Regions from separate parts of the Rhodococcus sp. no. 34 genome, predicted to be linked through region 1. Evidence: riboswitches for the same ligand, from Rfam matches in the RefSeq annotation. Region 1 holds a riboswitch; each other region holds the start of a gene.

Region 1 (5,792 bases):
GCCGACGACGGCCAGTGTGATCGTCGGGAAGATCAGCGTCGACCATCGTGCATCACCGAATCCGCCGGCAATCCAGTGCATCACCGACGTCACGTGCCGATCATCGGCCAATACCAGGATGCAAAAGGTGATGAGGGCCGAGAATATCTGGGCGAGCGCGACACCCACCAAAATGATCGCGGTCGGCTGCGGATACCGGCCGCCGATCAGCAGTGCGAGAAACAACGGGATCATCGCCCCGGCGAATGCTGCGACCGGAATCGTGAAAACCCCGAGGAGGCCGGCGCCGAAACCCAGCACCGACACGAGCACCACCATGAATCCCGCGCCCGACGAGACTCCGAGGAGATACGGATCGGCAAGCGGATTACGGGTGACAGCCTGAGCAACAGCGCCCGACATCGCCAACGAAGCACCCACCACCGCGGCAGTGAGTGCACGTGGCAGGCGGGAGTCGATCACGATCGACTCCCGCGCCGCGGTCCACCACGTCTCGAAAGTCCCTGGCGCCAAACGGGCTCCGACTATCGCCCAGACGTCACCGACGGGAATGCGAACCGATCCCAAGGAGACGGCCAACCCCAGGACGATCGCCAAGGCGACCGCCAAGCCGACAAGCAGGGCGCCGTACCCGTAACGCGTGCGGGTCACTTCGCCGCGTCAGCGCCTGGATGGAAGGCTGTTGCGATGGTCTGTGCCGAACGCACCAACCGTGAACTCTCGAACAGGTCAGCGAGAGGAACCACGACGAACCGGTTCTGCTGCACAGCAGGGGTGGTCGCCATCAACGGCTGGGCACGGAGGAAGTCGATCTTCTGCTCGGCGGTCTTGTCGCCGTAGTCGATGACCACGATCGCCTGGGGTGCACGCTCGGCAACAGCTTCCCACGATGCGTCGATGTAGGGCTTTGTCCCTTCGGCGAAGATGTTCGAGACGCCGGAGTATTCCGCGACCAATTGACCGACGCCGACTCCGCCGATGGTCGTCGGAACCTGGTCACCGCTGTCGTAGAAGAAGGTCGGTACCGGCGCCGCGTCTCCGACCGAAGCGCGGACGGAATCGAGACCATCGCTGATCTCCTCTGCGACCTCGCGGGCGGAATCTTCGACGCCCAGGACTCGACCGAGTTGCGTGTAGTCGTTCTCGAGCAATCCGATGTCGGGGAAACCGGTGCCACAGTATTCCGAGAAGAGGAAGGTGTTGATTCCGCGCTCGCCGAAAGCGTCTCGGGAACGGCCTTGCTTCTCGTTGAAGGCACTGGTCATTCCTCCGACCACGAAGTCCGGATCGACGTCGAGAACCTGCTCCATGCTGGGGAACGTATCGGAAAGGCTGGGAATCTTGTTGAATACATCGGCGGTCTCGGCAGTTGGCGGGTTGTCGCTGTACGCCCGCCCGACAATCCGATCACCCGCGCCGATCTCGATGAGGGCTTCGGTGACGTGTCCGTTCAAAGACACGATGCGCTGCGGCGGCGAATCGAAGGTCATCTCGCGATCGCAGTTGGTCACGGACACCGGCTGTGCGAAGGATTCCGCAGCAGACGCCGACTCTGATTCCTGACCTTTGGAACAACCTGCCGAAACCAAGGCGACCGCGATGAGAACAGCGGCGGCGCGGGACGGGGAGAACTGAAGTGACACGGGGACCTCGTAAGGGCTCTGAGCCACGAATGAGAATCCGACAGACAACTCCGCCCGCACGCTGATCCTCGGCCAGAGCTCCTGCTGGACTTCCTTTTCGTAGACCACGACGAATGGATGTCGCACACCGCGCGGCGGGTAATCGGGCTTGCCGACACTCGGTGACTACCGAGAATCGACCTACCGTTGCGGGTCAGCGCCGGATTCGGACCGGCTTCCCCCACACGCGTGGCTTGCAAGTGCTTCGAGCAGTATGCATGACGTTTCCGATTCAAGACCAAACGCCCACTACAGTCGATCTGGCCAGACGCCCCCACACACCGGAGTTGATACATGACACGCTGGGCCCAAACCGTCGTCGCCCGGAAATGGTGGGTACTGAGCCTCGCGGTTCTGATAGTTCTCATCAGCGGGGTGTGGGGACTCGGAGTGTTCGGCAAGCTCAGCCAGGGCGGCTTCATCGATCCGGGCAGCGACTCCGCGAAGGTCGCCGACATCATCGAAGACAATCTCGGACCGCAGACCCCGGACATCATCGCGATCTACTCGCCCACGGACGGCAAGACTCTGGACGACATCGGGCCGGCAGTGACAGCCGCCGTCGACCAGTTCAAAACCGAAGTGCCGACCGCTTCGGTGAAATCGTATTGGGGAACAGACGCCGCAGCGAAGGCCAGCCTGCTCTCGAACGACGGATCCATGGCGGCCGTCGCGATCACGTTGGCACCGGACTCGGGCATCACGCCGGCCACTTTCGCCGATCTCTTGCCGAAGCTCGAAGTCGAAGGTGCCGAGGCACAATTCGCGGGTAACACCGTCGTCGGCGTCGCATTCAACACCAAGCTCGAGAAGGACCTGGTGGTCGCCGAAGCCATCGCCATTCCGATCACTCTGGTGCTGTTGGTCTTCATCTTCGGCGGCATCGTCGCTGCTGCCGTGCCCGTGTTCGTGGGTGTACTCAGTGTCCTGAGCGCTTTGGCCGTTCTGCGAATCCTCACGCTGATCACCGATGTGTCCTCGTTCTCGATCAACGTCGCTTCTCTTCTCGGGTTGGGACTGGCCATCGACTACGGACTGTTCGTGGTCGGTCGGTTCCGTGAAGAACTGAATTCGGGCTCGGACCCGGGAGCGGCTGCTCAGCGGACAGTTCTGACGGCGGGTCGCACCGTCATGTTCTCGGGTCTACTGCTGATCTGTGCGTTCAGCGGCATGCTCGTATTCCCCCAGGCCGTCATCCGGTCTCTGGGCTTCGGCGCGATCGCCGCAGTATTGAGCGCGGCCGTCCTGTCGCTGACCGCTGTGCCTGCGCTGCTTGCCATTCTGGGGCATCGCATCAACGCCCTGACGTGGCGCAAGGATGCGGCGCAACGCGGCGAGGAACGCTCGCGCAAGTTCTGGGGCCGCGTCGTCACGTGGGTGATGAAGCGTCCGGTCGCAGTCTCGGTGACAATCGTGGCTGTGCTGCTCGTGATGGCCTCGCCGCTGCTCGGCGCCCGGCTGGGAGAGCTCTCGTACACCGCACTACCGGACAACGACCCCGCTCGCGTCGCGATGGACACGTTGGTCAACGACTTCCCGCAAACCGGAAATGGCGCAACGATGATCCTTCAGGCCGAGGACGGGAACACTCTCACCCCGGCCGAAGGTGCAGCGATCGCCGAGTCCGCCGGTCAAGTCGAGGGCATCGGTCAGGCGACCGTCGTCGCGAGCACCAATCAACTCGTCGCGGTTCAGGCTCTCTACAGCGAGGGCTCTACACCCCAATCACAGAGCGCCGCAGTGACAGATCTGCGTGCGATCTCCGCTCCCGACGGAACGGTGCTGCTTGTCGGCGGCGGTCAAGCCATGGTCGACGACGGCAACAACGCCGTCCTGCACTGGCTACCGGTGATGATCCTCATCATGGTCGGATCCACCCTGATCCTGTTGTTCCTCGCGTTCGGTTCGGTGGTGCTGCCGATCAAGGCGGTGCTGATGGCAGCCCTGAGCCTCGCGACCACCTTCGGTGTCCTCACCTTCGTCTTCCAGGACGGACACGGCGTCGAACTCCTCGGGGTCAGTCAAACTCCGCTGGAGGCGACGTTCGTCGTGCTCATCCTGGCGGTGGTGTTCGGATTGTCCACGGACTACGAGGTTTTCCTGATGTCACGGATGGTCGAGGCCAAGAACGCGGGAGCGACGACAGAGGAAGCGGTCAAGTTCGGAACCGAGCGCACCGGCCGCATCGTGACGGCTGCCGCCTTACTCCTGATAGTGGTGACGGGGGCCTTCGCAATGTCAGGGCTGTCAGTGATGAAGTTCCTGGGCGTCGGCATGATCGTCGCGCTGATCGTCGACGCGACCATCATCCGCATGTTGCTCGTGCCCTCGCTCGTGAAGTTGATGGGCGAAGCGAACTGGTGGGCTCCTGTGTGGATGAAAAAGGTTCACGCGAAGGTCGGCATCGGCCACTGATCGCGACTGGATCATGTCGCTGAAGAGTGCCTGGGATCCTGCGGAGAGCCGTGTTTGACTAGGGGTCGTGGATGACTTACCTGAGAGTGTTGTGGTCGGCTCAGCAGTGTTTTCGCGTGTCGACTCGGACGATTCGTTGGCGTGCTGGACATCGATCATCGATGTCCAGGGGGTCGGTGACTCCAGGCCGGTGAGTCTGGTTATCGAGCCGGCCACCGTGCCGGAGTCTGCGGTGTGTGAGCTCGCTGCGACCGTGATGGCCCGGTTCGGTGAGTTTGCCGAAGTCGCCGCCGATTACCTGCGTCAACAGCTGCGTGGGCCACAGTTCGGCCTCCGCCACTCCGAACTCGTGGAGTTGGACGCCACGGAGTCACTGTTCGGCGAACCTGAGGCGGTGATCTGGGCTGACGGAACCTGGCTGCTGCGGTTCGCTGAGTCAAAGCTCGAGATGGCCGATCCTTTCGGGATCGGTGTTCTGTTCGAAGGAACGACTCCGTATGCGGTCGAGGACTTGTCGGGCGCTGAACCGGCCTAGGGTTTGCCGGCCTGTCCACGCCATCGCCTCGACGATGGTGCGCCGGTCTACTGGCGGACGGCACGTGGCCTTCACACCCTCGGAACAACGGCCGCCCACATCTCATCCGAAATCACGTCACGCGACGCAAGGACGAGGGCGCACCCCCACGCGCCCGAAACTCTTCAGCAACAGACCTAGTGGATTTCCCTGATCGGGCAGTCGTCCTCGAGGATGACTGCCCGATCGTCTAAATCGCTCCGCAGGGCGATGTTCTCCGAAGCTGATTTCGTCAGACTTGGAGCATGACAATTTTCGAATGGATCCTTGCAATCCCCGCTCTTGCGCTTGCCGTCGCCTTCTTGTTCTCCGGAATCATCTCCGCGGGCATCGACTTCGACGCCGAGGACGGGGTCATGACGCATTGATGTTCGTTTCCCTCTAGCCGCTGATCTTACTTTGGAGTAAGTTACCGACTATGGCCACATACATCGTCACTGGCGGTACTGGATTTCTCGGACGAGTTGCACTGCCACTCCTGCTCGAGCGTGATCAAACTGCTCAGATCCATGTGCTGGTCAGAGCCGGTTCTGTCGCCAAACTCGAAGAACAGGTGTCGGCAATTCCCGGCGGCGATCGCGTGCATCCGCTCATTGGAGATCTGACCGAGCCTGGGCTGGGCATCGATTCTCCCCCACCTGCCGACCACGTCCTTCACCTCGGCGCGATCTACGACATCACCGCCGGAGACGAGCAGGCTTCGACGAATGTCGAGGGCACACGCTCCGTGGTCGAACTTGCTGCGAAACTGGGAGCCACCCTTCATCACGTGTCATCGGTCGCAGTCGCAGGCGACTATCCGGGCACGTTCAGCGAGACCGATTTCGATTGCGGCCAAGGCTTTCCGACGCCCTACCACCGAACCAAGTTCGAGGCCGAGAAGCTCGTTCGAGAACGAGAAGGCCTCACCTGGCGTGTTTATCGGCCGTCTGCCGTGGTCGGCAACTCCGTCACCGGGGAGATGGACAAGATCGACGGTCCGTACTACTTGTTTCCAGGACTGGCGCTACTCGCGAAACTACCTGCAGCACTCCCCGTCCCGATCCCCAACCTCGGCGCAACCAATGTGGTGCCCGTCGATTACGTAGCCGCCGCCCTCGTCGAATTGATGCACGCACCCG
Region 2 (5,792 bases), on a different contig from region 1:
GCGGTCGTTGTCCTCCCGGGCGGCCTTCACATGATGTGTACGCGCCTCGACGAACTCGCCGGGGTCGAGCCCGTACAGTTCGTTGGCGACATCATCGAGGGTCACGTATCCATATTGGCACTCGGAACGGTTACATGTGGCAAGGCGGAAGGTATCGCACGGTAGGTACTCCGCCGGGACCGTCCAGGCGAACCTCGGCGTCGACCTGGTAGACCTCGGCTATCAGGTCAGCGGTGAGGACCTCGGTCGGGCTTCCGTGGGCAACGATGGATCCCCGGTTCAGCATCACTATCGAATCGCAGAACATGGCGGCCAGATTCAGATCGTGCAATGCCATGATCGTGGTGGTGGGGAGGCGTCGCACGAGCGCGAGCAATTCGAGTTGATGGTTGATGTCCAGGTGATTGGTCGGCTCGTCGAGTAGCAACTCGTGAGGTTCCTGAGCGAGGGCGCGCGCGATCTGGACGCGTTGGCGCTCCCCGCCGGACAGGGTGTGCCACGACCGGTCCAGCATGCCGGCGAGGTCGGTGTGTTCGATCGCTGCCCGAACGGCGTCGCGATCGGAATCCGACTGCCCACCCCACAGTCCGCGGTGAGGTGTGCGTCCGAGTTCGACTACCTCCGCGACCGTCAGATCGATCTCGGTGTTGCTGTGCTGATCAACGGTCGCGATCCGACGCGCGATGTCGCGGCGTTTCCAGTCGGACAACGGGGTTCGGTCCAGGGTCACGACACCGGATGTCGGACGATTGTGCCCGGCAAGCAGTTTCAGCAGCGTCGATTTCCCCGAACCGTTGGGGCCGAGAAGCCCCACCGTACTTCCGGTTGTAGGCGAGACGTCGAGGTCGTCGACTATGAGCGCCCCGCCGACCCGCCAACTGACGCCGGTAGCTTCGAGTGTCATGGCCTGGCCTTCCGTCTCCAGAGGATGACGGCAAACGCAGGCACACCGACCAGCGCGGTCACCACACCGGCCGGGAGTTCCTGCGGCGCAATGGCTGTGCGTGCCACAGCGTCGACCCAGACAAGGAAGATGGAGCCGATCAGTGCGGACGCGGGCAGGAGTCGGCGGTGGTTCGAACCGACGAGAGCCCGCGCCGCGTGCGGGAGGACCAGGCCCACGAAGCCGATGGCGCCTGCGACGCTCACGATCACTGCGGTCATCAAGGCTGTTGCCAACAACAGGGTCACACGCACCCGCCACACGTTCACCCCCAGCGACGACGCCGCGTCCTCGCCGAAGGCAAAGGCGTCGAGTGCGCGGGAGTGAGTCAGACAGACCACGAGGCCGACTGCGACCACCGCAGCGCAGAGTGCGACGTCGAGCCAGTCGGCGCCGCCGAGTGAGCCCAGGAGCCAGAACATCACGCCGCGGGTCTGCTCGGGATCGGCCGAGGTGATGACGATGAACGAGGTGAGCGCGGAGAACAGTTGGGTCGCGGCGACACCGGCCAGGATCACCCGATCCGGCGTGCCGCCGGCCGCATGGGCGAGCAGCAACACAAGGGCGAAGGAGATCACCGCGCCGATGAAGGCGCCGCTCGACAAGCCGATCACTCCCGACCCGACTCCGAGGATCACGATCAGTACGGCACCGGTCGAGGCGCCGGACGAGATACCGAGGACAAACGGATCGGCCAGCGGATTGCGAAGCAGCGACTGCATGATCGCACCGCACAACCCGAGACCGGCACCGCAGAGCGCGGCGAGCAGGGTACGCGGCAGACGGAGGTCCCAGACGATGCCGTCACGGATAGGGGTGACGTCCGCCGCGGTACCGCCGAGATGGCCGACGACGATCGAAGCCACCTCACCGACCGACAGACCGGCCGGCCCCAACGTGATTGCCACGGCAGCCGATCCGGCCAGCGTGACAACACCGATCATCCACAGCAGGGTGACGGTCGTCGGGTTGTCACGCAGCCGAACTCTTGTCGTCATCTCACGCCGTAGACCACGTAGTCGTCGAACAGTTGCCAGACCGTCCCCGACTCCCGAAAACCTGCTTGCGCGAGCGCCGCCAACTGGAAGTCGACGGCTGTGGGCGCGGTGGCGTCACGTCCGGCGAATCTACGCTCACGCTCGTCGGTCAGTGCCCCGATGCCGTGAGTGGCCCGCAGCTCGTCCCACCAGCTGTCCCACTCGGGAGCGCCCGCAGCAAAGGCGGAGCGTTGCGTCTGCTCGTCGTGAGCGTTCGCCCATCGGCTTATGACGGGGGATCGGCCGTCGAAGCGAAAGTGATCACCATTGAGCAGAACGCCGGCAGGGCTCAGCAGTTCGCGGCACTGCCGATACACCTCGACGAGCTTCTGCGGTTGCAACCAGTGCAGCGCGGTTGTCGACACTATCGCCTGAACCGGCGCAGCCACCGAATTCGGCCAATCGGCTCCCGCCAGGTCTGCGTCGATCAGCTGCAGTCGGTCACCGAAACGCGTCGACGACTGGCGGGCGAGCTCCAGCAGCATCGGGTCGTAATCGATCCCCACAACGCTCGCATGCTCGAACTTTTCGAGAATCCGGGCGCTCAGTGAACCCGGCCCGCAGGCCAGGTCGACAACCGTGAACGGGGCGTGCGCGTGCTGCAATTCGAGGACGTCGAGAATCACGTCGAAGCGCTTCTCACGGTCGGCGATGTATGCCGCCTGCTGGTCGTCCCACCGACGCACCAGTTCACAGATCTCCGCGGACATCTAGACCACACCCAACTGGCGCAGCCCGTCGGAGAGCTGTTCGATGCCACCGACATTGCGGATCGAGGGATCCATCGTCGTTCCTTCGAGGATGATGTAACGCTTGTTCTTCACTGCGGTGAGCTTGCTGGCGACCGGGTCCGATTCGAGGAACGCGATCTTGTCTGCGGCACTGTCGCCGTCTCCACCGCGGTCGAGATCTGCGAGCACCAGCACGGTCGGGTCTCGATCGAGGACACTCTCCCAACCGATTTCGGGCCAGTACTGCTTGTTGTCGTCGAAGGCGTTCTTCGCACCCACCGCGTCGGTCATGATTCCCGGTGCACCGCAGCACCCGGCGAAGTACGGAGTCTTCGTGGCTGCGTACCACCACGCCAGCGTCACGTTCTCAGCTCCCAGTGCCGCCGTGGCGGTGGCCGCGCGATCCTTCAAATTCTCGGTGAGGTCGACACCTTTGTCCTTGACATCGAACAGTGTTGCCACGTCGTCGATTTCGTCGTACAAGTCGTCGAGCGTGAGGGCCTTGCTCTGCTCGGCATCCTGACCGGTGCACTCGCTGGGTGACTGATATGTCGCGACACCGAGGTCGGTGAACTTGATCCGGTCGGCGATGCCCTCCGAGGTGAACGTGTAGTTGAACGTCGTGTAGACCATGTCCGGTTCGCGTTCGAGGACACTTTCGAATGACGGGAACTCGGTGTCGAACGCCTGGACCTGACCACGCGCCTCGCGCAGTTCTGGGAGGACATCGTCATCGCTCATGGCGTACCCGGCCATCCGGTCCTGCACTCCCAGTGCGAACAGCATCTCTGCTGCAGGTTGATTTACCGCGATTGCCCGTTCGATCGGTCGCTCCACCGTGACGTCTCGGCCACAGTTCTGGACTGTCACGCGCGATTGTTCGGAAGAGTTGGATTGTCGGGCAGCACTGTCGTCGGAGGAGCAGGCAACCAACGACGCGCTCAACAGGGCAGCGACGGCGGCGGCGGGTAGGCGAAGTCTGGACAGACGCATGGAATCTCGTTCTCGCAGGGGCTCGTTCGCGGAGCCCGTTACCGTGTGAACAGGCGCCTGTTGACCCCTGCTGCCAGCCGGTATTCGGACTCGAGATCGCCCCACCCGAGCGCCTTCCCAGATTCTCATCCAGTGGCGTAAGCCCGGGCGGTCACCCTCACCGCTGCGCGTCAGTTCCGGATTCACACCGGATTCCCTGACCCCCTGTGTGGAGGTCCGCTGGCACAGAGGAACTTATCACCGCAGTGCACCGCCGGTCAGGTCGGCTGGTGTGAGGCAATCAGATCTCGATGGCCAGGTCGTCGATGTCGGTGAGGGTTCCGCCGTCGGCGAGGATGCGCTCGTAGTTCTCGCGTCGACGGAGGTCGATTTCGGTGTTGCTGACGCCCTCCTTCCAATATCCGAATATCGCGACGTCGTTTTTGTCGAGTCCGACGGTCGATCGAAAGTGCTTCCGGATTGCGCGCATCTCGTTGCGTTCACCGGCGCCCCACACGACGTAGCTCGCGGGATTGGCGAGCTCGCGTGCTCCTACCGCCAGTGGGCCGTCGGGCTCGGCCGGATCTGCGCTCACGCGGTGAAGCTCCAGGCCGGGGAGGGCGGGCAGTTCGGCGAAGACGACCTCGTCATCTGTTGTGACCCAGCCGATTCCGACGACGTCGGTAGGTAACTGCTCGATGATCGAGTGCAATGCGGGTATTGCGGTGCCGTCCAGAAAAAGTGCGATACGTCGACCAGGAACATCAGGGATCAAGAAGTGTGGCCGCGGACCGGTGAGGCCGAAGGTGTCACCGACGGCCAACGTTGCTGCCCACCTCATCATCGGACTGGTCTGTCCGTGCAGGACCACATCGACGACGATCGATCCGCTCGCTGAATCGTAGGAACGCACCGTGTACACGCGCGAAGCGTCGTCGAAGGCCGGCCCGAGATTCATGCGTACGGTCACATTCGGGCGTGACCAGGTCGGATCGTCGGTCGACTCCGTCAAACGAGCCGTGATCCGCAGCAGGTGATCGCTCGGTCGCTCCATCGCTTCGACGATCGCGAGAACGTCGTTGAGTCCGCGATTGTGGTCAGCGGTCCTTAGGACGGTCGTCGGGGGAGTTGTTGTGCGCGAGGCGTCTGCATGTGTCATCGACTGTGCTCCTGGATCGGGTTTTCGGGATGCCGCCAGGTTAGTGCTGCCTAAGTCGAGCGAGTTGTCCAGAAGTGACATCTGATTACCTGAATGATTCGGGTCTCGAAACGACGCGGTTGAGCGAGTGGTGCCGGCGCTGCTACCGTGCCTGTGATGTCCATACGCCGCTGTTCTCTCGCTTCCGGCCGTGCACTGCGCACGGCCCGATTCGGCGTAGCGACTTTCCGACGTGGGCGTAAGGCGATCGACCGCCGCCCGTCCGGTCTTGTCTGGATCGAAAGAGCCTTGGCCGCACCGGCCGGATCCGTCTGACATTCGCCACTTCGGCGAGCATTGCCTCGCCGAGATTTCGCAGTGCCACACCTGTTGCAGTGCTGCGCATTTCCCGTACCTGAAGTTTCTCGCGGGTGAGTTGTGAGTGTCGGCGCCACCGAGCCTGGAATGCCAGCCAACTCGTTTTCGTGAAAGGTACACAGCAATGAATCGTTTCGAAGGTCGTCGTATTCTCGTCACCGGCGCAGGATCTGGAATCGGGCAGGCCACCGCGCTGCGGTTGCTCGCCGAAGGTGGCCGCGTGGTCGCTGCCGACATCTCCGAGCAGGGTTTGGCGAACACCCGGAGATCGGCAGAACATGCTTCGACGGAGGATCGCCTCGACACCGTCGTCGTCGATATCGGTGACGAGAGTTCCGTCATCAAGGTTGTGGGTCAGGCGATTTCGACTCTCGGGGGATTGGACGTACTGGTCAACGCCGCCGGGATACTGCGTGGTGGGCACACCCACGAGACCTCGCTGGACCTGTGGAATCAGGTGCTCTCCGTGAATTTGACGGGCACTTTCCTCGTCACCCGCCAGGCACTGCCGGCTCTCCTCGCCACCGCCAACGCAGTCGTGGTGAATTTCAGTTCCACCTCCGCGGCCTTCGCGCACCCGTACATGGCCGCGT
Region 3 (5,792 bases), on a different contig from region 1:
ACGTGCACGGAGTGATGCCGAGTGCGGACGGGATTCTGCTCTTCGGCAACACATGGTTGAGCTGACCCCCGTGCGCCTTTTTGGTAGTGCCCACTACCAAAAAGGCGCACCGGGGCTTTGCCCCTAAAGCTCCGCTCGTACCAACTTCGCGGCTTCGACGAGGTTACGCAGTGACGCCTCGACCTCGACGGAACCGCGGGTCTTCAAACCGCAGTCCGGGTTGACCCACAACCGCTCGACAGGAACAGCTTTGAGTGCCTCACGCAGGGATTCGGCAATCTCGTCGACGCTCGGCACCCGCGGCGAGTGGATGTCGTAGACACCCGGCCCGACGCCGAGGTCGAACCCGACCGAACTGAGATCGTCGAGGACCTCCATGTGTGAGCGCGCCGCCTCGATGGACGTGACGTCCGCGTCGAGGCCGGCGATGGCGCCGATCACCGCTCCGAACTCGGAGTAGCACAGGTGCGTGTGGATCGCGGTGGAATCCGCGACGCCCGAGGTAGCCAACCGGAAGGCGCCGACCGACCAGTCCAGGTAGGCGCGCTGATCCTCGGCACGCAGTGGGAGTAGTTCTCGTAGAGCCGGTTCGTCAACCTGGATGATTCCGATTCCGGCGGCCTGCAGGTCGACGGTCTCGTCTCGAATGGCCAGTGCGACTTGATTTGCCGAGTCGGCGAGGGGTTGGTCGTCGCGGACGAACGACCAGGCCAGAATGGTGACGGGTCCGGTGAGCATGCCCTTGACCGGCTTGTCGGTCAGCGACTGCGCGTACATGATCCAGTCGACGGTCATCTGTTTCGGGCGGGAGACGTCGCCGTACAGAATCGGCGGACGCACGCAGCGGGTGCCGTACGACTGGACCCAACCGTTGGCGGTGGCGAAGAATCCGTCCAACTGCTCCGCGAAGTACTGGACCATGTCGTTGCGTTCCGGCTCACCGTGAACAAGAACGTCCAGGTCCAGCTTTTCCTGGAGCGCAACAACTTCGGCAATTTCGGCGCGCATACGGTTGACGTACTCGGCTTCGTCGATCTCGCCCTTGCGCAGTGCTGCGCGAGCGATGCGGATCTTCGAGGTTTGCGGGTACGAACCGATTGTCGTCGTGGGCAGCGGCGGCAGAGAAAGCAGTTCGTCCTGGGCAGCGCGACGTTCGGCGGCGGGCGCGCGACCGGTCGCCGAGTTCAGCACGGCGGCCAGGCGTCCCCGAACACTCGCATCATTGAGTCTGCGATCGTCCTTGCGGGTCGACGCGGCCGCTCGTGCCAGAGCGAACTCGTCCTCCACCGACTCTCGGCCCTGTGTGAGAGCGGTTGCGAGAGTAACTACTTCCTTGACCTTCTCGGTGCCGAACGCGAGCCACGAGCGCAGGGCCTTGTCGACATCGGCTTCTGCGGCGAGAGTGTACGGAACGTGCAGCAGGGAGCACGATGTGGAGACGGCAAGAGTATCCACGCTGCCCAACAGAGCACCTAACGTGCTCAGTGCCGAATCCAGATCCGACCGCCAGATGTTTCGTCCGTCGACCACACCGGCGACGACCAGTTTGCGGGCGAGTTCGGGGACGGAGCCGATCGAATCCTGACCGGCCACCAGGTCGACGGCAAATCCTTCGACGCCGGTGGACGCAAGCGCGGGCAGCGCCTCACGCAGCGAACCGAAGTACGACGCCAACAGGATCGACGGCCGCTCGGACAGCGCTGAAAGCTGTTCGTACGCAGCGCGTGCCGCTTCGATTTCCTCGTCGGTGCGATCGCCCACGAGGGCCGGTTCGTCGAGCTGAACCCAGCTCGCACCGGCCTTCGCGAGCCGACCGAGTAGATCCGCGTAGAGGGGGAGTAGTTCGTCGAGTCGCGAGAGCAGCGGCTCGTCAGTGCCGACAGCCTTCGAGAGCAGCAGGAAGGTGACCGGTCCGATGACGACCGGGCGGGCTGCAATGCCGTCGGAAAGTGCTTCTGCCAGTTCGGACAAGACCTTGGACGGGTCGAGTGCGAACGTGGTGGACGGCGAGATCTCCGGCACCAGGTAGTGGTAGTTGGTGTCGAACCACTTCGTCATTTCGAGCGGCGCGATGGTGTCCGTCCCACGGGCAGCGGCAAAGTAGCGGTCCAACGGATCGGCGACCGACGCGACGCGGTCGGGCAGCGCGCCGAGAAGAACTGCGGTGTCGAGCATCTGGTCGTAGAAGGAGAAGGTATTGACCGGGACGGAGTCGAGGCCCAGGTCACGGAGGTCGGCCAAGCCCTGCCGACGGAGGTCACGGGCGACAGCCTGCAGGGCGTCGGCGTCGATGCGCCCTGCCCAGTAGCTTTCGGTTGCCCGCTTGAGTTCTCGATGAGGACCGATGCGCGGTGAGCCCAGCACGGTCGAAGTGAATGTTGTTGTCACGGAGTTTCTCCAGATTGCCAATGCATTGATGGCCACTGCCGGCAGACGGGTATACCTCACGAGACCCCGAGTTTCAGCGGGCAGCACTGCCCGCACCGCACACGAGGTCCGATGGAGATCTACACGCCCATTCCACGAGGCGGTGGACCGTCGGGCACGGCGTGCCCGACACAGTCGGCAGGTCTTCGGACTCGCGGGCACTCGATCGAGTTGGATCGAACCTACTGGCCGTCGCTTCCCAGGCGGATGCCCAGTGCACATGAACGGCGGTCGTTCCTGCTTACCGCTGCGGGACAGTCCCGGATTTTCACCGGGTTCCCTCTCACCCCGACAGCTTGCGCTGACGGAGCTTCGACGCCGGGACCGGTCTTCGGGGCTCCTCATGACCGTGCCGGGCGAACCAGCTGCATCGACCAGCATAAGGCCAACCCTCCCTGAGCAGTCAAGGAGAGTCGGCGAAGGGCGCTATGCGCGTGACATGTAGGAATTCGAGTCCGGTGGTACGCGCGGAAGATTTTCGGAGGAACGTAGATTCTCCGCCATTTCGACAAGCAGATCCTGTGAAGACGGTGAGAGGTCGACGACACGGGAGGTGAGGTTCCGCAGGCGCACGTTGTGCAGCTGTTCGAGGAGGGAGAGGTCTGCCTCGCCACCTGAGATCGCGGGCGGAGTGTGATCGGACGGGGCGTAGAAGTAGTCCGGATGGACGTTGAAGAAGTGGGCGAGGGCGGCAACCACTTCGGGTGACGGATTGGTTCGGACGCCGGTGCGCAGTTGCGACAGGTACGGCGTGGAGATACGGCAGCCGAACTCGGTCATGCCGCGAACGACCATCGCGTTGGTGACGTGAAAGTCGGCAGTCTCGAACAGCGAGTTCAAGCGTTCGTTGAACTGGTTCGACATGAGACGTCCCTTCCCCCGCTACGCACAGGCTCCGTCGATTCAATTAACTGCATCATAGCCAGGTATCGAACGATTAGCTGTTTCGGATTCTCGCGAAGCAGTCGTTTGCAGGGAAAATCCCTAGGGTAGAAGGTCCCTACTTTGAGTGATCTGGACAAATTGCCATCACGAATCGAACGGCGAACTATTTGCCGGGGAAGGCGATTCCAGACGCGCGGATCAGAGCCAGCCGTTCGACTCGGCGATTCTGACGGCTTCCGCGCGCGTCGACGCACCCGTCTTACCCATCGCGGATGACAGATGATTTCGAACCGTCCCTGCGGACAAAAAGAGCGCCCCTGCGATGGCTGCCACGGGTGCGCCGTCGTGAGCGGCGCGCAGTACTTGGGTCTCACGCTCCGTCAGAGGCGACTCGCCGCTGACGAGGCTGTCGGCCGCAAGGGTGGGATCGACGACGCGCAGTCCGGCGTGGACACGCCTGACTGCGTCGGCCAGCTGCCTGGCGGGGGTGTCCTTGACGACGAACCCGCCGGCCCCGGCGTGCAGGGCTTTGCGAAGAAATCCGGGACGTCCGAACGTGGTGACGATCAGGACTCGGGTGTCGGGTGCTGCCTCGCGAAGGGCCGCCGTCGCGGCGATTCCGTCCATGCCGGGCATCTCGACGTCCAGAAGCGCGACGTCCGGGCGGTGTTCGAGAACGGCGGACACCACCTCGTCGCCGCGACCGACCTCGGCCACCACGGACAGGTCGGATTCCAGATCGAGCAGCGCGGCCAAAGCTCCTCGCACGAGCGCCTGATCGTCCGCCAAGAGCAGCCGTATGGTTGCTCGATCGCCCTGGCTGTTCACTCTGTCTCCTGTTCGACTACCTGAAGTGCAAACCCCTGCGGCTGGGGATGAGTGATGATCACTCGTGCGCCCGACGCTCCGGCGCGCTCGCGCAATCCGATCAGACCGTTTCCGGAAGACGTCGACTCGGCCCCTCGTCCGTCGTCGACGACCGACGCACTATTTTCGTCGACCGTGATCCGGCAGTGGGTCGCACCGCTGTGTCGAACGACGTTGGTGACGCCCTCACGGATCGTCCATGCAAAGAGTTCCCGAAGACGCGTGGGAACCATGTCGGTACTGCTCGGCACCTCGTCCTCGATACCAGCCGCACGCAATGCCTCTCGCGCTCGGGCTATCTCGACGGGAAGAGAAATCCCACGAAATCCTTCGACGGCCGAGCGCACGTCTGCCAACGCGTCACGCGAAAGTCTTTCGAGGTCGTCGAGTTCGTTGCGCGCACGTTCGATATCGACATCGAGTAGGCGATTGGCCAGTTCGGCTTTGATCGTGATGACGGTCAGCGAGTGCCCGAGGATGTCGTGCAGATCGCGCGCCATCCTCGTTCGCTCCTCCATGATTGCCCGCTGCTCCTGCTCTTCGCGTTCATGGAGTATGGCGAAGTTGCGGCTGATCAGGGACATGATTCCCCAGGTCGCGAACGCGGCCGCGCAGACTCCGAGTGAGAGTCCGGAGTAGTTTCCCCATCCGGACGAGAGGCTGACTATCTCCACGGAGGCCGCGAACACCAAGGCGAGAATGCCGCCGGCGACGGTCGGCAACAGCGTCACCGCTGTCACCGCGAGGTACGGTGCTGCTGCCAAACCTGTCGGCCCGACGCTCACGATCATCACAGCGGCCAACGCGGTCAAGGCGGACAGAGCCAGTGCAGCTTCGCGAATCGTCGGCCGAGTCATCGTCATTCGACGCCGCTGCTGCGTTGTGGCGAAGGTGTAGAGGTAGAGGGCACTGAAGGCGATCGTCGCGAGAATCCCTGTCCAGCCGCGCAGTTCGTCGCGCAGATTCCATCCCTCGATCAGCGGCCCGCCGAGAAATACCATCCAGACCGCCGCGAAGAGAACGCCGAAACGATTCCGCCGCGGGAGCGCGACGGAATCTTCTCGGTCAGTCGTTTGCGACAACTACACACGCTCCGTATCTCGTTGGAACCGCCAGATCGCTCCGCCGGCGAAGATGGCGAACCACACCAGGATATTGACGATCCAGGTCCAGTGAATGCTATTGCCCGTCAACGGTGCGTGGGCGAGGGCGTTGATGCCGAACATCGGGGTGAACTGTGCGATGGTCGCCCATACGGAACCGTCGGTGAGTGGTACGAAGAGTCCGCCGCCGAATGCGAGCAGAGCCAGTCCCGGTCCGAGCAACTGCATGACGTTCTCACTGGGGAGTAGGTACCCCATGAACAGGCCGAAGGCCGCGAAGATCGACGATCCCAGCCAGGCGATCAATGCCGTTGTGAACCAGAGTGATCCGTCCATCTGCGCCGAGGTGAACGCGCCGACGACGTAGACCACGAGAATCGAGACGAGACCGAGCAGCATCGCCATGATCAGTTTGACGGCGATGTAGGCGACCGGGGTCAGGGGAGTCAGCCGAAGTTGTCGGCTCCACCCGGACGCTCGTTCGATCGAGACCATCGCGCCGCCGCTGGT
Region 4 (5,792 bases), on a different contig from region 1:
ACGCCACCGTCGAGGCACTACGCGCCGTCCAGAACAAGATGGCCTTCGCCGGCACCACGCTGCCGTCCGCCCTGCCGTTCGCGAAAGACGTCAATTCCTCGTTCACCGCGCATCCCCTAGGCGGTGCGGTTCTGGGCAAGGCCACCGACGGCTACGGGCGAGTCAAGGGCTACGACGGCCTGTACGTGATGGACGGCGCCGCCATTCCGGGCAGCACCGGCACCGTCAACCCGTCACTGACCATCACTGCTCTGGCGGAGCGGAACATCGCTCAGATCATCAAGTCCGGACGCTGACTCACTTCAGCGCCCGGACCTGCCGGTGATGCTCGAGGTCTACTCCCCCTCGAGCTCGCCTTCGGTTTCGAGGTACACCTGACGCAAGCCGTCGAGTGTCTTCTGCTCGGGGTGCTCCCACATGTTGCGTTCGGCGGCTTCGAGGAGCCGCTCGGCGATTCCGTGCAAGGCCCACGGGTTGGACTGCGTCATGAACTTCTGGTTCTGCTCGTCCAGAACGTAGGTCTCGGCGAGCTTTTCGTACATCCAGTCCGCGACCACGTTGGTGGTGGCGTCGTACCCGAAGAGGTAGTCGACCGTGGCTGCCATCTCGAACGCACCCTTGTACCCGTGACGGCGCATCGCGTCGAGCCAGCGGGGATTGACCACGCGCGCCCGGAAGACACGTGCGGTCTCTTCCGAAAGTGTGCGTGTGCGAACCGATTCCGGCCGAGTGCTGTCGCCGATGTACGCCTCGGGCGACTTTCCGGTCAGCGCGCGCACGGTGGCAACCATGCCGCCGTGGTACTGGAAGTAGTCGTCCGAATCGGCGATGTCGTGCTCACGCGTGTCGGTGTTCTTGGCCGCCACGTTGATTCGACGGTATGCACTGCGCATGTCGTCGGCTGCCGGGATTCCGTCGAGCCCACGGCCGTACGCGAAGCCGCCCCAGTTGGTGTACACCTCGGCGAGGTCGTCGTCACCGCGCCAGGTCTTGGAGTCGATGAGTTGCAGCAGTCCGGCGCCGTAGGTTCCGGGCTTCGAACCGAAGATACGGGTGGTCGCACGCCGGGCGTCGCCGTGCTCGGCAAGGTCGGCCTGTGCGTGGGCGCGCACGTAGTTCTGCTCGTCCGTCTCGTCCAGTGCCGCGACCAGCTGAACGGCGTCGTCGAGCAGTGCGAGCACGTGCGGGAACGCATCACGGAAGAATCCGGAGATGCGGACGGTGACGTCGATGCGCGGGCGGCCGAGTTCTTCGAGATCGATGACTTCTAGGTTGACGACGCGTCGGCTTGCTTCGTCCCAGACGGGGCGAACACCGAGGAGCGCGAACACTTCGGCGATGTCGTCGCCGGAGGTACGCATGGCGGCGGTTCCCCACACCGACAGACCCACCGAGCGCGGGTATTCGCCGTGATCGGCGAGATAGCGAGCGGCGAGCGACTCGGCCATCGCCTGACCGGTCTCCCACGCCAAGCGTGAAGGAACTGCCTTGGGGTCGACGGAGTAGAAGTTACGACCAGTGGGAAGAACGTTGATCAGGCCGCGCAGCGGCGAACCGCTCGGACCCGCGGCGATGAATCCGCCGTCGAGCGCGTGCAGGACCTGCTTGATCTCGTTGTTCGTCTGTCGGAGGCGTGGAACCACTTCGGTGGCGGCGAACTGAAGGATCTTCACGACGGTCTCGTCGTCGCTGAGTTGTTCTGCCGCAGCGGGGTTCCAGTCGGCGTCGTACATGCCGCGAACCAGAGCGTGCGCCTTTTCCTCGACGTCGTCGACACGGTTGCGGGACTCGTCGCCGTCTTCGCTGAGCCCGAGAGCTTCGCGCAGACCAGGGACACTCTGTTCGCCGCCCCACATCTGACGGGCACGGAGCATGGCCAGGACCAGTTCGATTTCGGCGTCGCCCTCGGGTGCGCGGCCGAGAATGTGCAGACCGTCGCGGATCTGGACGTCCTTGATCTCACACAGCCAACCGTCGACGTGCAGGAGCATGTCGTCGAACACGTCTTCTTCGGGACGCTCCGCGAGGCCGAGGTCGTGGTCCATCTTGGCCGCCCGCATCAGCGTCCAGATCTGCTGGCGAATGGCCGGGAGCTTGGACGGGTCGAGTGCGGAGATATTGGAGTGCTCGTCGAGCAGTTGCTCGAGGCGGGAGATGTCGCCGTAGCTTTCGGCGCGGGCCATCGGCGGGATCAGGTGATCGACGAGAGTCGCGTGGGCGCGACGCTTTGCCTGTGTTCCTTCACCCGGATCGTTGACGAGGAACGGGTAGATCAGCGGCAGGTCGCCCAGGGCCGCGTCGGTGCCGCAGTTGCTCGACATGCCGAGTGTCTTGCCGGGCAACCATTCGAGGTTGCCGTGCTTGCCGAGGTGTACAACGGCGTCGGCGCCGAATCCGCCGTTGTCCGGTGTTGCAGCGATCCAGCGGTACGCGGCGAGGTAGTGGTGGCTCGGCGGCAGATCCGGGTCGTGGTAGATCGCGACGGGCTTTTCACCGAATCCCCGCGGCGGCTGGACCATGAGGACGATGTTGTTGAATCGCAGTGCCGCGATGACAATTTCGCCGTCCGGATCCTGCGAGCGGTCGACGTACAGCTCGCCGGGCGCTGCGCCCCAGTGCTCTTCGACACCGCTGCGCAGTTCCTCGGGCAGGGTGGCGAACCATTCGCGGTACTTCGCTGCCGAGATGCGGATCGGATTGCCCTCGAGCTGCTCGGCAGTGAGCCAGTCGGGATCCTGTCCGCCGGCCGCGATCAGGGCATGGATCAGCGCGTCGCCGTCCTTCGCCGCCAGGCCGGGAACTGCGTCCGGACCGTCGACCGGACCGAGGTCGTAACCGGCAGAACGCATTTCGGTGAGCAGGTCGATTGCGCTCGCCGGAGTATCGAGACCGACCGCGTTGCCGATGCGGGCGTGCTTGGTCGGGTACGCCGAGAGCATCAGAGCAACGCGACGCTCGGTGGTGGGAATGTGGCGCAGCTTGCCGTGACGGACCGCGATCCCGGCGACACGGGCAGCGCGCTCGACGTCGGGGACGTACGTGGACAGTCCGTCGGAGTCGATCTCCTTGAATGAGAACGGGACGGTAATGATGCGGCCGTCGAACTCCGGCACCGCCACCTGCGTCGCGACGTCGAGAGGCGACAGTCCGTCGTCGTTCTCGTCCCAGGTGGCGCGGCTACTGGTCAGGCACAGGCCCTGCAGGATGGGGACGTCGAGCGCAGCGAGTGCGGCGACATCCCAGGCTTCGTCGTCGCCACCGGCGGACGCGGTCGCGGGCTTCGTGCCACCGGCAGCAAGAACTGTCACGACCATGGCGTCGGCGCGGCGGAGCGTGCTCAGAAGTTCGGCCTCTGCGGTTCGCAGAGATGCGCAGTAGATCGGCAGCGCGGTGCCACCGGCCTCGGCGACCGCGTCGCACAACGCCTGGATGTACCGGGTGTTTCCGGCCAAATGCTGGGCGCGGTAGTACAGCACTGCGATGACGGGACCGCTCGCCGAGTCGAGATCGGGCGCGAAATCAGCGATTCCCCAGGAAGGCAGGTGAGCCGGCGGCTCGAAACCGTGACCGGTGAGCAGGACGGTGTCGGAGAGGAAGTGGTGCAGCTGTGCCAGATTCTGCGTGCCACCCTCGGCCAGGTAGTTGTGCGCCTCGGCAGCAACGCCGGCGGAGACCGTCGAGCACTCCATGAGGTCGGCATCCGGCGCGTGCTCGCCGCCGAGAACGACTACGGGGAGTCCGGAGGCGAGGACCATGTCCAGGCCGTCTTCCCAGCTGCGACGGCTGCCGAGGATACGAACGATCACGAGGTCGACGCCGTCGAGCAAGGGCGGCAAGTCCTCCGAGACCAGCAAGCGTGAGGGGTTGGCCCAGCGATAGGAGACGCCGTCGCCGGCTTCCTGGCTGGCGCGGGCGCTCAGCAGATCGGTGTCGGACGTGGAGAGCAGAAGAATCACGGGTGAAGCCTTCCTGGGGTTTCGCGCCCCGTGGCACAGATCTGTCATCGACGGCGGTTGAGGGTCTGACTCGTGTTTCCGAGCGGAAACACGTCCCGCTCGAGCAACACTCACAGTGGCGCGACCGCACCGGACTTTCACCGGTTTCCTCAACTGCCGTCACTGGTGGTGGTGATGCTACCGGTCCGCAGAAGGCACTCATGACAGGTCGTACCCTGGAGCCATGCCCACGGACCGTTCACAGCCAGACGCGTGCCCGGGTGCACTGCAAGTTCACCACGCCGCCGATGGCGCACTGGCACGCGTGCGCCTACCCGGCGGACTCCTCACCCCGGTCCAATTGCAGACGCTCGCCGACGCAGCGCGCGATCTGGGCAACGGGCAGATGGAACTCACCTCGAGGGGCAACGTACAACTGCGCTCGGTCTCGGACCCCGAAGCCTTCGCGGCGCGTATCGCTTCGGCCGGTCTGCTGCCGTCAGCGACGCACGAGCGAGTGCGCAACATCCTCGCGTCCCCACTGTCCGGCCGTATCGGGGGCGTCGCCGACATCCGTGAACTGGTCCACCGTCTCGATTCGGCGATCCAAGCGGATCAAGCATTGGCAGATCTGCCAGGGCGAACCCTGTTCACCCTCGACGACGGGAGCGGAGACATCACCGGGCTACGGGGCGATTTCGGACTCCATGCGCGCAGCGCCACCGAGCATTCACTGGTGCTCGCCGGTCACCACACCACTCATCTCGTCCAGGCGGACGACGCCGTCGAATTGCTCCTCGAGGCGGCTCGATCATTCCTCGACGTTCGCGACAAGCACTGGCGCCTGGCCGAGGTTCCGGACGGAATCGAACGCACCCTCGAGCAGCTGGGTCTGAGCGCCGAGTCCACCGTTGCGGCGGACCTCACGCCGGATGCACGGCCCACTATCGGCTGGCTCGAGCAGCGCGACGGGACCGTAGCTCTGGGCGGCGGCCTGCGATTCGGGCTGCTCGACGCTCGGCTGGCCGAGTTCCTCGCCGCCGTCGACAAGCCCGTCGTCGTGACGCCGTGGCGATCGGTGCATATCTTCGACCTCGACGAATGGGCAGCCGAGCAGGTAGTCCGGGTGCTGGCACCCATGGGGTTGATCTTCGACGAGAACTCACCGTGGCTCGAGGTCACCGCCTGCACCGGAAGCCCGGGATGCGAGAAGTCTCTCGCCGATGTGCGCACCGACGCGATCACCGCCGTCGAGCAGGCAGAACTTCCCGTTGGCGGGCGCCAGCACTGGGCCGGGTGCGACCGCAGTTGTGGACGTCCCCGCGGGGACGTAGCGGATGTGATCGCGACGGGTGACGGTTACCGGGTGAATCCGCCCGATCGGTGATGCCTCTATCGTGTGGCACATGATCGAGTACATCCGTGACGGCGCGGAAATCTATCGCCAGTCCTTTGCCACCATTCGGGCCGAAGCCGACCTGAGCCGTTTCCCGGCGGATGTCTCGCAAGCTGTAGTGCGCATGATTCATGCAAGCGGCCAGGTCGATCTAGTCGACGACGTCGCCTTCACACCCGGTGTCGTCTCGGCTGCGCGCGCAGCTCTGCGCGACGGCGCGCCGATTTTCTGCGACGCCCAGATGGTGGCTGCCGGCATCACGCGCAAGCGTCTGCCCGCCGGCAACGACGTCATCTGCACCCTCGGCGATCCGCGGGTTCCCGTGCTGGCGTCGACCATCGACAACACTCGCTCGGCGGCTGCTCTCGAACTGTGGGGAGCCAAGCTCGAGGGCGCTGTTGTCGCGATCGGAAACGCACCCACCGCACTGTTCCATCTCCTGAACCTCATCGAAGCCGGAG

The links. Region 1 has a riboswitch for cobalamin ahead of ACYP01_RS06585 (ABC transporter substrate-binding protein). Riboswitches for the same ligand answer to the same signal wherever they lie in the genome.
Region 2: linked by a shared signal. The riboswitch ahead of ACYP01_RS09145 (ABC transporter substrate-binding protein) and the one ahead of ACYP01_RS06585 (ABC transporter substrate-binding protein) in region 1 are both predicted to bind cobalamin.
Region 3: linked by a shared signal. The riboswitch ahead of metE (5-methyltetrahydropteroyltriglutamate--homocysteine S-methyltransferase) and the one ahead of ACYP01_RS06585 (ABC transporter substrate-binding protein) in region 1 are both predicted to bind cobalamin.
Region 4: linked by a shared signal. The riboswitch ahead of ACYP01_RS21890 (cobaltochelatase subunit CobN) and the one ahead of ACYP01_RS06585 (ABC transporter substrate-binding protein) in region 1 are both predicted to bind cobalamin.

Annotation. Positions count from the first base shown of each region.
Region 1 covers NZ_BAAILK010000023.1:127,187-132,978, reverse strand. Annotated here, with positions in the region: gene ACYP01_RS06590 (FecCD family ABC transporter permease) at 1-651, opposite strand, end outside; gene ACYP01_RS06585 (ABC transporter substrate-binding protein) at 648-1,643, opposite strand; cobalamin riboswitch at 1,760-1,905, opposite strand; gene ACYP01_RS06580 (MMPL family transporter) at 1,977-4,097, shown strand; gene ACYP01_RS06575 (hypothetical protein) at 4,165-4,632, shown strand; gene ACYP01_RS06570 (hypothetical protein) at 4,917-5,039, shown strand; gene ACYP01_RS06565 (SDR family oxidoreductase) at 5,090-5,792, shown strand, end outside.
Region 2 covers NZ_BAAILK010000026.1:6,057-11,848, reverse strand. Annotated here, with positions in the region: gene ACYP01_RS09165 (hypothetical protein) at 1-105, opposite strand, end outside; gene ACYP01_RS09160 (ABC transporter ATP-binding protein) at 131-904, opposite strand; gene ACYP01_RS09155 (FecCD family ABC transporter permease) at 901-1,941, opposite strand; gene ACYP01_RS09150 (class I SAM-dependent methyltransferase) at 1,938-2,690, opposite strand; gene ACYP01_RS09145 (ABC transporter substrate-binding protein) at 2,691-3,704, opposite strand; cobalamin riboswitch at 3,763-3,943, opposite strand; gene ACYP01_RS09140 (siderophore-interacting protein) at 3,985-4,842, opposite strand; gene ACYP01_RS09135 (SDR family NAD(P)-dependent oxidoreductase) at 5,324-5,792, shown strand, end outside.
Region 3 covers NZ_BAAILK010000012.1:328,781-334,572, reverse strand. Annotated here, with positions in the region: gene ACYP01_RS02455 (ABC transporter substrate-binding protein) at 1-65, shown strand, start outside; gene metE (5-methyltetrahydropteroyltriglutamate--homocysteine S-methyltransferase) at 124-2,388, opposite strand; cobalamin riboswitch at 2,548-2,772, opposite strand; gene ACYP01_RS02445 (helix-turn-helix domain-containing protein) at 2,854-3,291, opposite strand; gene ACYP01_RS02440 (response regulator transcription factor) at 3,511-4,140, opposite strand; gene ACYP01_RS02435 (sensor histidine kinase) at 4,137-5,261, opposite strand; gene ACYP01_RS02430 (ABC transporter permease) at 5,262-5,792, opposite strand, start outside.
Region 4 covers NZ_BAAILK010000046.1:130,928-136,719, reverse strand. Annotated here, with positions in the region: gene ACYP01_RS21895 (GMC oxidoreductase) at 1-296, shown strand, start outside; gene ACYP01_RS21890 (cobaltochelatase subunit CobN) at 336-3,956, opposite strand; cobalamin riboswitch at 3,996-4,128, opposite strand; gene cobG (precorrin-3B synthase) at 4,180-5,322, shown strand; gene ACYP01_RS21880 (precorrin-8X methylmutase) at 5,342-5,792, shown strand, end outside.